Regions from separate parts of the Pedobacter sp. FW305-3-2-15-E-R2A2 genome, predicted to be linked through region 1. Evidence: riboswitches for the same ligand, from Rfam matches in the RefSeq annotation. Region 1 holds a riboswitch; each other region holds the start of a gene.
The links. Region 1 has a riboswitch for cobalamin ahead of AAFF35_RS13865 (PKD-like domain-containing protein). Riboswitches for the same ligand answer to the same signal wherever they lie in the genome.
Positions count from the first base shown of each region.

Region 1 (4,208 bases):
TATAAAAACAAATGAAGATGGGTAATAGGTTAAAAAAGATAGATGTAGCGCTCCTGGCGGCAATTACAAACAGTGAGTTTAGCCAGATCGATTATGAAAATCTGCTGGCTAATGATCCAGCGAAAATCAGGGATGAAGAACTAAAATTATCATTGAAAGCGCTTCCTGAAGTACCACAACAGCTGAAGGTGGAAAACATCTGGATTCCATCTGCGGATCAATCGGGAACAATTAGGTTAAGGTTATATAGACCAAAGGGAAAAGAGAATTTACCAATACTTCTGTATTTTCATGGAGGTGCATTTATATATGGAACTCCGGAACAATATGATTCCCTTTTTTTTCCGCTGGCCTTAGATATAGGGGCATTGGTCGTTTCTGTAGATTACCGCTTAGCTCCCGAACATCCATTTCCGGCAGGTATGGAAGATGGATATGACACGTTATTGTGGTTATCTGAACATGCCAGCGACCTCGGTGGAGATAAAGATAATATCCTCATCGGAGGCAGCAGTGCGGGAGCAACAATAGCTGCTGCTATTACACATATGGCAAGAGACAGGAGGGAAGTAGAAATCCGACACCAGTACCTGCTGTATCCGCCAACGAGCCATCTTTTGGAAACACGATCCATGAAAGAACTCGCAAATGCTCCGATGCAATCCAGAAAGGCGGCGGAATGGATGTGGAAATACTATCTCAACGATAAAACCGATCCATTGCCAAAATATGCGGTCCCGTTGTTGGAGCAGAATTTCAAATATCTGCCCGATGCAACGGTCATTGTATGCGAATTGGATCCCCTGAAAGACGAAGGGAAAGCCTACGCTGCAAAATTAGAGAAGGCAGGGGTTAGGGTTAATCTGATGGAGATGCCGGGAGCTGTCCATGCCTTTGACTTTTTTCCATGCCCATTATCGGATCACTTTTACAAATACCAGGTTGAATTGTTCAAACAAATTTTAAATCAGAAAAAATGAAGAAAATATTAGTCATCAACGGACATCCAGACAAAGAAAGCCTAAACCATACGATTGCGCAGTCCTATATCAGGTCTGCGATGGATGCCGGCGCTGAAGTACGATATATTGCCATTGGAGCACTCGATTTCAATCCTAACTTACAATTCGGTTATCGGCAGCGAATGGAACTGGAGCCCGATTTATTAAAAGCACTGGATGACATCCGGTGGAGTGAGCATCAGGTCTGGATTCACCCGCTTTGGTGGCTGGGGATGCCTGCAATTATGAAAGGATTTTTAGACCGGCTTTTTCTTCCGGGGCTTACTTTCAAGAGCAACAATAACGGGACAAGCGAAGGCTTATTGACCGGAAAAACCGGAAGAATTATCACCACTGCCGGGGATTTATCTATCGATGTTTATGAAGAAGTGTACCGGTCAAGCGGACTCGTTCAATTAAAAAAAGGTATTCTGGAATACTGTGGAGTTTCTTCCATAAAAAGCGATTTTATAGGACCGCTTTATGAACTTTCTGAAGAGGAGATAAAAGAATGGCTGCAAACTATAGAGACCAGTGCAAAGAATGATAGTATACGATAAAATAGGAGACTTTTTCTGATACCACCCGGGCCGGATTGCATTATGCTTAAAAAGTCATTAGTTTCTTTGATAATAACTGTCCTTATTATTATAATTTTCCCTTCATATGAATAACTTTTTGTACTATTGCGCCGTAATTGGTTCTTAACATAAAATTTCACTAGGTTAGGATTAATAGGGAATCAGGTGTAAATCCTGAACAGACCCGCTACTGTAAGTTCTATCACAACAATTGACATCTCGTTGCCACTGTTTTTTGAATAAAAATGGGAAGGCCGTCAAATTGGGAACAAGTCAGGATACCTGCCAATACATATATTTTTTAAAGCCTTCGAGGATGAGGTTTTGAATACAATTCGGACCGAAGCTCTTTTGCTTCGCGGGCCCCTCGTGGACCTATCCTTTTTGTTTTCTGATATCATCCGCCAAGCTATTTGAATTAAACATTGATGTATATCTCAAACGCATTAAAAAACGATCACGTTTTTAGCATTTATTGGCAAAATCTCTATGGGCAGCAGGAGCACCCAGGCTCTGTTCTATCGATACAACCCATTTACCCAAATAACATAAAGATTAAAATTCAGACAACCCAAAACCCAAACATGAAAAACTTGAAAGCGATCATTTTTCTAAAGCTGCTGTTCGTCGTTATACTCTTTGCGTCCTCCTGCAAAAAGGACGTACAGGTTAAACCAAGCATTACCGGGGTCAGCGAAGAGACGACCATTCTAAACATCGGCGATAAATTAACCTTGGCACCCAATATCACCAACACCAAAGGCAACAACTATATCTGGTTGGTGAATGGCAAGGAAACTGCCTCGGGTCAGCTAAATTATACTTTTCAGGCCACTGAGGCGGGAACTTTTGACGTAACATTTAAAGTAACCAATAAAGGCGGTACCGACCAGCAATCTTTCAAATTAATTGTGGAAAAGCCAATTGTGATAACACTGGCAGATCAGCTGAATGTCTCCATGTGCAACGTATTGGAGATTACACCTGCGGTTACCGGACCAGACCGTAAGGATTACGAATATGAATGGTCTATCGGAGATTCAATTATTGGTAAGAAACTAAACCTGAGCTTTATTTCCCCTGAGGCAGGCACGTTCGAGCTTACCCTTCGTGCAACCGCAGGGAAACAAAGTGTAACTTATAAGCGCAAGATCGCAGTAAAGGCCGAACAGTATCTGAAAAACGCTTACACTGTACTCGAATATGCGCCTTCACCAGGTAAAAACCACAATTGGTCAATTATAGGATCTGCGGCTAATTGGAAGTACGGAGACGAATATCCACTTGCTTACAATGACTTTCTGACGAAAGCAACCGGAATCAGAAAAGTTAATGCTAACGCCGCACTTTTTCTGGGTAGTTGGGGTGGATCTGCCACTTTTAAATTTGACCATACGGTGGCCAATGTTTCCGGTAAAACCGACTTGGAGCTGACCGCTTTTTGCTCCCTCCGTGACCAACCAGCTGTTTACGTAGCGTATGACTATAACAAAAACGGAATGCCAGACGAAAACGAATGGTATGAGCTGAAAAACGATGATTATGGGCAGGAAGATATCCCGGAATATGAAATGATCTTTACGTACAATAAAACGGAAACGGATGCCAGAAGGATATATAGCTATTTCAACTGGAAAGATAACCAACCCAACCTTGCCAACGGAGAGGTGATCACCAATAAAACTTTCACCAGTTCCATGACCACAGCAGGAGCATTCTCCAACAGGGGGTTCTTTCCGGGACTAAACGTAGCCGACAACGCTACAAAACAAGCGGTTATACTGGATGGATGGAAAACCTCTTTCTCCCGCAAAGGAAAACGCGTCAGCAGAAACCTTACCGGTGCTGCTCCGTTTTTTCAGAGTTTAAATCTAGATATCGATCTGGCTGTAAACAAAAAAGGAGAGGCCATTCAGTTGCCTGGGATCGATTTTGTAAAAGTGCAGAAGGTGATCTATCCTTTTCAACAGGATCTGAATACCGCTAATGCGATTGCAGATTACAATATGGAAGAAGGACGCATGTTACAGGTGGGTTCTATATTGGACAAACACCTCAAAAATTAAAAAAGCCGGGCAACCAAATATATACTCCAAATTAAAACTCATGAAAAAATCCCTATTTACTAAAACATTATTAGTAGCAACCATTTCTCTTGGTGTATTGGCTTCCTGTACCAAGCAGAATGATTTATCACCAGAAACAACTCCAAAGGCAAAAAGCGCGAGCGCACAACAAAACAGCCTTGCCACAAGCTATACCATCACTTTCGAAGGTATCGGGAGCAGCTATATGGCTAACAATACTTCTTACGGAGATAATGCCTACTCTTCCTGGACTGGTACTCAAATCGCACCCTATGTACATTCGCCAAGCAATTTGAAGTTTGCGATCAAAGGTGCTGGTAGCGGAACCCCGGTTGACTACTGGAACGGTGGTTTTGTGGTTTCCAATTGGAACTACAAATCAAATATTCCAGGAAAAACAGGTGATTGGTGGTACTCTTACCTCAATCAGTGCAGTGTTTACTCAGGCACGCATGGCGCTAAAAATGGTGGCTATGCTGGCAGTAGTAATTTCGCTGTTATGTTTGGTTATGTAGATTCCTATAACTCATCCTATGCTA
Region 1 covers NZ_CP151803.1:3,488,489-3,492,696, forward strand. The annotation lists gene AAFF35_RS13855 (alpha/beta hydrolase fold domain-containing protein) at 18-980, shown strand; gene AAFF35_RS13860 (NAD(P)H-dependent oxidoreductase) at 977-1,561, shown strand; cobalamin riboswitch at 1,683-1,887, shown strand; gene AAFF35_RS13865 (PKD-like domain-containing protein) at 2,167-3,648, shown strand; gene AAFF35_RS13870 (DUF4465 domain-containing protein) at 3,689-4,208, shown strand, end outside.

Region 2 (4,208 bases), 1.3 Mb from region 1:
TTGTTGCCAGGTCAGAAGTGGCCACATTGGCATCGTTCACGATTCTTCTCTCCCTGATCCCGGTTCTGGAAACGATCCATTCATCATTCGTTTCCACCATTTTTTCCAGGTCCTTGTTGCTCAAAACAGTTTCCGGAACATAACCACCAACTCCGGTTATCACCGCATTTTTACGTATTCTCATTCTGTGTGCTGTATCTATTAAAACAGGCAAGCGTACCACTTGCCTGTTTGATTTTTTTTTACAAAGTTACAGCTTCTTCAACATATTCCCGCAGTACTTTTGCAGCAGCGACCATTTCTGTCAATGCTTTTTTTGTTTCGTCCCAATGTCTGGTCTTCAAACCGCAATCCGGATTTACCCAAAGTTGTGCCGAAGGGATCACTGAGCGTGCCTTTTCCAACAGAAAAACCATCTCTTCTTTGGCTGGAACACGAGGCGAATGAATGTCGTAAACCCCTGGTCCTATTTCATTTGGATATTTGAAGTCCGCAAAAGCATCCAGCAATTCCATTTGTGAACGGGAACATTCAATCGTGATGACATCCGCATCCATGTCTGCGATATTTTGAATAATGTCATTAAATTCAGAATAGCACATATGGGTATGAATTTGTGTTTCATCCTGTACGCCACTGGCAGAAATGCGGAAAGCACGTACTGCCCAGCGCAAATAATTCTGCCAATCGGCCTTTCTCAAAGGCAAACCTTCGCGAATTGCAGGCTCATCAATCTGAATAATTTTTATTCCTGCGCTTTCCAGATCCAGCACCTCATCTCTGATGGCCAATGCAATCTGGGTACAGGTTTCGGAACGTGGCTGATCATTGCGCACAAAAGACCATTGCAAAATCGTAACCGGTCCGGTTAACATGCCTTTCACCCATTTCTCCGTCAGCGATTGCGCAAAAGACGACCACCTGATGGTCATTGGTGCAGGGCGATGAACGTCTCCATAAATGATAGGCGGTTTCACACACCTGCTTCCATAACTTTGGACCCATCCATTTTTAGTAAACGTAAATCCAGCCAGCTGCTCACCGAAGTATTCCACCATGTCATTGCGTTCAAATTCTCCATGAACAAGTACATCAATCCCTGTTTCTTCCTGGAAAAGGATTGTTTCTTTGGTTTCCTTTTCAATCAATGCATCATATTCTTCCTGGCTCAGTTCTCCTTTTTTGAACTTTGCCCTCCAGCTTCTTACTTCTGCAGTTTGCGGAAAGGAACCGATGGTAGTGGTTGGGAAGGAAGGTAATTTCAAGGCTTCTTTTTGAGCAACACTTCTTAGTGCATAGGGATTTAAGCGCTGCTCATCTTTTTCAGTAACCCCTGATACCCTTTGCTTTACGCCAGGGTTATGGATCAAAGTAGATGTTTTCCTGTTGCTATTGGCTTGTACATTACTTTCCAGCTGTGTCTGGGCCTGGGCATCGCCTTCTGCCAATTGCTTTAAAATCACCAGCTCTTCTACCTTCTGCTTCGCAAAAGATAGCCATTGTTTGATCTCCGGCGTTAGTGTAGCCTCATTCGTTTCCAGATCAAGGTCACATGGTGAATGGATCAGAGAACAAGAAGGACTAATGATCAGACGGTTTACACCAATCTTCTCTTTTGCGGTTTCAATCAATTGCAAGGATGCACGAAAATCATTTTTCCAGATGTTCCGGCCATCAACCACACCGATAGAAAGGACAAGCCTAGCAGGAATTACGGCTAAAACAGTCGACAATTGTTCCGGATTTCTCACAAGATCGATATGTAAAGCATGTACAGGAAGTCCAACCGCCAGTTCTGTATTGTCTTTTAAAGCTTCGAAATAAGTAGCCAGAAGCGTTTTAAGTCTGGGAAACTGTTTTTTGATTTCAGCATACACATATTTAAATGCCGCTTTATCTTTCTCTGTCAGGTCTAAAGAAAGAAAGGGCTCATCAAACTGTACCCATTCTACCTGTTGTTCTTCCAGTTTTTTAAGAATCTCTATGTAGACTGGCAACAGGTTTTTGATCAGGTCAATCCGATCAAACCCAGCTTCTTTCTCTTTACCTAACAATAAATAAGATACCGGGCCAATCAGCACTGGCTTGGTTTGAATGCCCAGTCTTTTGCTCTCCTGATATTCATCCAGTAATTTAGTGGAGAACAGTTTGAACTGTTGATCTTTGGTAAATTCCGGTACGATATAATGGTAATTGGTATCAAACCATTTGGTCATTTCCATGGCAGTGATGTCCAGTCCTTCTTTTTGATAACCTCTGGCCATCGCAAAGTAAAGGTCCAGCTCTGTATTTGACTTGTTGAGAATCACCTCATGGTAGCGCTTAGGAATGGCACCTACGGTAAGGGACAAATCCAATACCTGATCATAAAATGAGAAGTCGTTGGAAGGAATCAAGTCGATTCCTTTCTCTTTTTGCAGCTCCCAGTTCTGCTGGCGGATGTTTTTCCCTACCTGTACCAGATTTTGAATGGTACTTTTCCCTGCCCAAAATTGCTCACAGGCTTTTTTGAGTTCTCTGTTACTACCTATACGCGGGTAGCCTAGATTGTTTGTTAGCATTGTCTTGCTTTTTAATTGATGAAAAGATCAGTTAAAAGTTCTTTGCTGAAATCGCAATGCTGACGGAAAGAAGGAAAAGGAAAAATAAATGTACAGACACACGCCTTCCGAAGAAGGTATGTATTGGATATACACCTACCTGACCCATGCTTCAGATCGCGAAAGCAATGTCAATTCGGTAAAGGCAGGTCTCCTGACTTGTAACATTTTTACCATCCTTCCCATTCCTGGATTGGAACAGTGGATATTCTTGGGTAAAAACCTTTTTGTGTTACTTACAGTTGCGCGACAGCTCGTGATTTACACACGATTCCCTATTAATCTACAGCTAAGTAAAACCTCTTCCGGTTGATGATGAAATAAAGTAAAGAACTTATCAGAACAAAGGTAAGGAAAAATCCAGCTCCCCTGGTATACCTTAACGGGAGCATCGGATTTCCAGATATTTTATTTATTTTTATCAAAATCGATCATATGAATAGAAAGAGCTGTCTTCCTCCCCCTAGATATTAATATTTAACCTACAAGGTATCCTTTGATTTTGCCAATGAAATAACTGGCACTCTTCGGTATACCTACGTGTTTTCAGTTTATTTATTAATATTTATTTCCTGTGTTAGAACAGGAAGACAATTCTTTTATGAAAAAATCATATTTGTTATTACACTTTGCGGTAATACTTGCCGGCTTCACCGGTATATTCGGTAAACTCATTTCCCTGAACGAAGGGCTTCTGGTTTGGTACAGAGTATTTTTCTCTTCGATTATTCTGTTTTTGATCCTGAAACTTTTCAAAGTCCGGGACTGCAACACTTCAAAAGAAAAATTTGATATTGCTAAAATTGGGCTCTTTATAACCATTCATTGGGTATTCTTCTACGCCAGTATAAAATATTCGAATATTTCAATCGGTGTCGTATGTTATTGTTTAACCAGTTTTTTTACTGCAGTATTCAGTCCGCTGATTAACCGCCAGCGATTCAATATAAGCGAGCTGTTGTTAAGCTTGCTAACGCTTATCGGCATTGCATTAATCTTCCATTTCGACGCTTCCTATCAGCTGGGAATCATACTCGGTGTCATATCCTCGGCTTTCGCCGCCCTCTACACCATTTACAACGAGCGGATTGTAAGAAAATACGACAGCAGGATCATCAATTACTACCAGATGATTGGAGGTACAGTTGCTTTGGGTGTCTTTCTCCCGCTCTATCTCCATTATTTCCCTGCACCATCGCTTATTCCGGATTTGAAAGATACCGGATATCTGATCCTGCTGGCTTCGTTTTGCACCGTAGGACTTTATATTATTTTTGCGGAATCATTAAAGCGCATATCTGCATTTACTGTAAACTTAAGTTTTAATCTTGAACCAGTATATGCCATCATCATTGCCTTTCTTTTCTTCAACGAAAGTAAAGAGCTCAACTTTTCCTTTTATATAGGTCTGCTTTTTGTAATGTCGTCCGTAGTTTTACAGACCATATTTTCGTTGAAACCATCCAATAAGCAGACCGATGTTTTAGCGTCTGATTGAATCAGTTATAAGATTTAAAAGAGATGAAAAGGGTCGTAAGAAGTGATTACACTTCTGCGGCCCATTTCGAACAATTAACCATTGACATCAATAGGCAAGGAAAAACAGAA
Region 2 covers NZ_CP151803.1:2,236,305-2,240,512, reverse strand. The annotation lists gene AAFF35_RS09290 (beta-ketoacyl-ACP synthase III) at 1-184, opposite strand, end outside; gene metE (5-methyltetrahydropteroyltriglutamate--homocysteine S-methyltransferase) at 243-2,561, opposite strand; cobalamin riboswitch at 2,727-2,919, opposite strand; gene AAFF35_RS09280 (DMT family transporter) at 3,202-4,098, shown strand; gene AAFF35_RS09275 (ATP-binding protein) at 4,173-4,208, opposite strand, start outside.
Region 2: another riboswitch for cobalamin. It lies ahead of metE (5-methyltetrahydropteroyltriglutamate--homocysteine S-methyltransferase); the one in region 1 lies ahead of AAFF35_RS13865 (PKD-like domain-containing protein).

Region 3 (4,208 bases), 1.0 Mb from region 1:
TCAATTCTGCGCTAACCTTAATTTTTCTTTTCTGGATCATGGCATTATAATGTATGGCGAGATCATGTGTATAAAAAGGCTGTACATAATTGACCGCAATATTCGCAGACTGGTCATAACGCTCGCCGGTATACAGATAACTGTAATTCAAGGCGAAATTTTTATAAGCTGCACTGGCCAGAAAAGTAATGTTGTGTAAAGGTACGTAAGGGATCTGTTCTTTATAAGTCGTTGAAGCAGGGTCTGAATCCCGCGCCTGCTGGTAGGTATAGCTGAGGCCGGCATTCAGGCTCAGGTCTTTGTTGAGCTGCCAGGAAGACTGCATATTTACATCCAGACCTTTCACTTCTACCTTTCCAAGGTTTCTCATGCTCCACATGGCCTGTGAGGTTCCCGGAACAGCAACGATTTTATCTTTCACTTTATTAAAATAAGCATCCGCCTGTATAGAAAACTGGGTTAATGCCTGATGTTCGTATCCTTTTATATAAGTAAAACCGAGATCATATTGTTTGGTATACTCCGGCTTAAGGACCCTAAACTGATAAAAGGTATAGTACAGGTCATTAAATGTTGGCATCCGGAATATGCTCTTGTAAAAAGAACGGATTCTAAATTCCTTTTGGTCAAATGGCTGCCAGGATACCATTACAGTTGGTGTAAGCTCATTCCTGTTCCCCGATGCGGGCCCGCTTTTCACCTTATCATAGGTTAAAGTACTCAACAGATTTGCCTGGATGTCCAGTCTGTCAAAATGAAGCTGGGTCGCAAGTGCATTTAGAAATGTGTTTCTGGTCGGATAGGCAAAGCGGTAAAGATTGGCATTCATATCATTGAGAACATAATCTGTTGACCAAACCAGGTCCCAAAATTTGTTAATCTTCAATTTATTTGCCAATGATAGGTAAAATTCCTGTTGATGGTACTTATTGTTCAAAAGTCCGTCTGTTGTTACAATGTTCGGATCCAGGTAACGTAGATAATCGTTTGAATATTTCACCGTAGCCATCAGGCTATACTTTCCGATGTTCTTTTCGTAAGCTGACTGTACAAAGAAATTCCGATCCCATTGACGCTGAGAAAAATGCCATACGTTAGCTACAATAGCGCCAGGTAAACCTTGATTGTCTTTATAGCCGTAAAATTTAACACTCCATTTACTACTATCCCGAAGAACTCCATTCAGCCCCAATTCCAATCTCATTGACTCTACATCACCATCGGTTCTCACTCCGGTAGTGTCCCAGGCACCATTGGTAGAACGGAACTTATAACGTCCATGGGCTTTCTTAAATTCAGCACTAACGGTACTGTAAGTATGATCGGTTATTTTTGTCTGCCACAATAGTGATGGGTTGACCAGTCCAAAAGAGCCTGTTCTGAAAACCCCTTTAATCCGGTTATTCCTGCCATCTTCAAAACTGGGGGTTCTGGCTTTCAGATATAACGAGCTTGCTGAAGCGAAGCTTTTCGCAGATTGAAAAATATTGCTCTTCTGCCCGTTATACAATTCAATCTCTTCAATATTATCCAAAGAAAACTTGCCAAGGTCTACCTGTCCGTTTTGCGCATTTCCAAGCTGGACCCCATCGTAAAATACCGCGGTATGATTGGTCCCTATACTGCGGACATTGATGGTCTTTAATCCACCAATACCTCCGTAATCTTTAAGCTGTACGCCGGAAAAGAAACGCACCGCATCTGCAACGGAAAGACTGTTCAGCTTTTCCAGGTCTGCACCGGAAAGAATTTGTAAGGGAGTAGAAGAGGTTTGACGTCTGGTGATTTTTACGGTCCTGATCTGTACTTCTTTCAACTGATTGACTTTCTCCAGGGAGTCTTTCCTGGATAATTTTACCGAATCCCGCTGTGCCAGCAAATTTAAAGGCATAATTCCCCCAAGCCAGCTAATGGCCAGAAAAGTAAAAAAACAAGGGTTTATACCTTTAATGGTAAAATTGTTTCTTCTCATTTTTGTTGTGAGTTATTTACCCACAGCAAACAGTTAGATCAAGGAAATGAAATACAAAAAACAAGCACTCACTCCAAGCTTCAATCCCCGAAAGCTATGAAATATTACACCTATTGGCAGGTCTTCTGACTTACTCCCGGACATTCTGCCTTCCCAATCCAACACCGGAAATTCCAGTTCAGACAAGTGGCTTCGATTTGAATACCGTTATGGAGCTTACAGCTGCGGGACAGTTACGGAATCACACCGTATTCCCTTTTAATCCCAGTGCTGGCACCAGGAACCAAAAAGCGAGGCAAAGGTACTCAAATATCCAGCTAACAACAAACTTTTACAATTGATATACTATTTAGCATTTCCTTGCTATCTTAGGACTAGCATTCTTTTAACAATAAGACAATTAACAATACCACAACGATGAAGACGAAAATCCCTACCCTACTCATCCTGATGTTTAGCCTGAATACCATGGCACAACAACCTGACACTGTCCTCATTGAACAATTGATGCGCAACAATCCGGAGCTCTTTTCCAATATACTGAATCACCCGCAAAAGAATCAGGTCCAACTCCTATATACACAGGTCAACAGAAACAATAAAAACATTCCCAGCTTTAAAAGTTATAGCTACAATCTGGATAACCACCGCTACTTCTACCCTGCCAGCACCGTAAAACTTGCCGCAGTTATCTTTGCCCTGGAGAAAATCAATGACCTGAAGCTAAAAGTAAAAGACCTGAATGCCAAAAGTACCATGATCACAGATTCGGCCTATGCCGGACAAACAAAAGTATCCAAAGACAGCAGCTCCGCAGATGGCCTTCCTTCCGTAGAACATTATATCAAAAAGATCCTGCTGACCAGCGATAATGACGCATTTAACCGTCTTTTTGAATTCATTGGACGTGCAGAAATCAATGCAAAACTCAAAAAGTACGGTTTCAATGACAGTCGAATACTAAACAGACTGGCCATAGGCGATACGGGAGAATCGGCAAAACATACCAATCCCATCAAATTCTACTATAAAAACAAACTGATTTACACCCAGGAGGAACAATACGATCCCAAAGAATACCCCCTTCAGCTCAGCAATACCACAATGGGGAAAGGTTATATGGACAGTACCGAACAGCTGGTCAACAAGCCCTTTAATCTGGAAAATAAAAATGCCTTCAGCATCTCCGATCAGCAGGCCATGATGAGGAAGCTGATCAGCCCCGAAGCATTTCCTGAAAACGAAAGATTTAACCTGACCGCAGAAGATTATAAGCTCATCTACACCCAAATGAGTAAATTACCCGCAGAAAGCATTTATCCATCTTATAATGTCACAGAATTCTGGCCCGCCTACGCAAAAATGCTGTATTATGGCAGGGAGAAAGATGCAGTCATTGAACCTAATATCCGAATATTCAACAAATATGGAGATTCCTATGGTTTCATCATCGATAACGCCTACATCGTAGATTTAAAAAACAAAATTGAATTCTTCCTGACTGCCGTGGTTCAATCTAATGATGATGGTATCTATAATGACAATAAATACGAATATGAGACGGTTTGCTATCCTTTCATGGGAAACATAGGACGCATCATCTATCAATATGAACTGGAAAGGAAACGTGAGCGAACTCCGGACTTGAGCAAATTCAAACTAGCCTATTAAGTCGTCTATTTAACCTAAAAAGAAGCATTTTATTCGATGGCTGAAATCTTTGCCCTGAAGGGGGCAAATCTTTCTATGCCTTCTCATAATACGCATCTTTTTCCTGAAAACCCACAAGCTACCCACCAAACGATTAAAAAAAACACAGTAGTTACCTGAACTGGGATTATTAGATATTACGACGAAAGTATATTATAAAACACTTTGAATCTTTGAACTAAATGCCAATGGCTTGTTGCATTTCCAATTGACAGTTAAGCATCATGCTATTCAGGAAAAAGATGCGGTCTGTGAGAGGGCATAGAAAAATTTGCCCCCTTCAGGGCAAAGATTTCAGCCATCCAATAGATTGCTTCTTTTTACGTTTTTAAAAGTTCTTCCTTGATTTCAGCCAGTTTTTTCATCTCTGCTTCCTCAAGAACCGGAAACTTGAGATCCAATCTGTTAAAGTGTTCTTCAAGAATCTGGCTAATCGCTAACCTTGCGTGCCATTTTTTATCAGCAGGAACAATGTACCATGGTGCTTGTTCAGTCGAAGTTTCTGCTATAGCCATTTCATAAGCTT
Region 3 covers NZ_CP151803.1:4,512,170-4,516,377, forward strand. The annotation lists gene AAFF35_RS18180 (TonB-dependent receptor) at 1-1,972, opposite strand, end outside; cobalamin riboswitch at 2,070-2,275, opposite strand; gene AAFF35_RS18185 (serine hydrolase) at 2,390-3,643, shown strand; gene AAFF35_RS18190 (polyphosphate kinase 2 family protein) at 4,003-4,208, opposite strand, start outside.
Region 3: another riboswitch for cobalamin. It lies ahead of AAFF35_RS18180 (TonB-dependent receptor); the one in region 1 lies ahead of AAFF35_RS13865 (PKD-like domain-containing protein).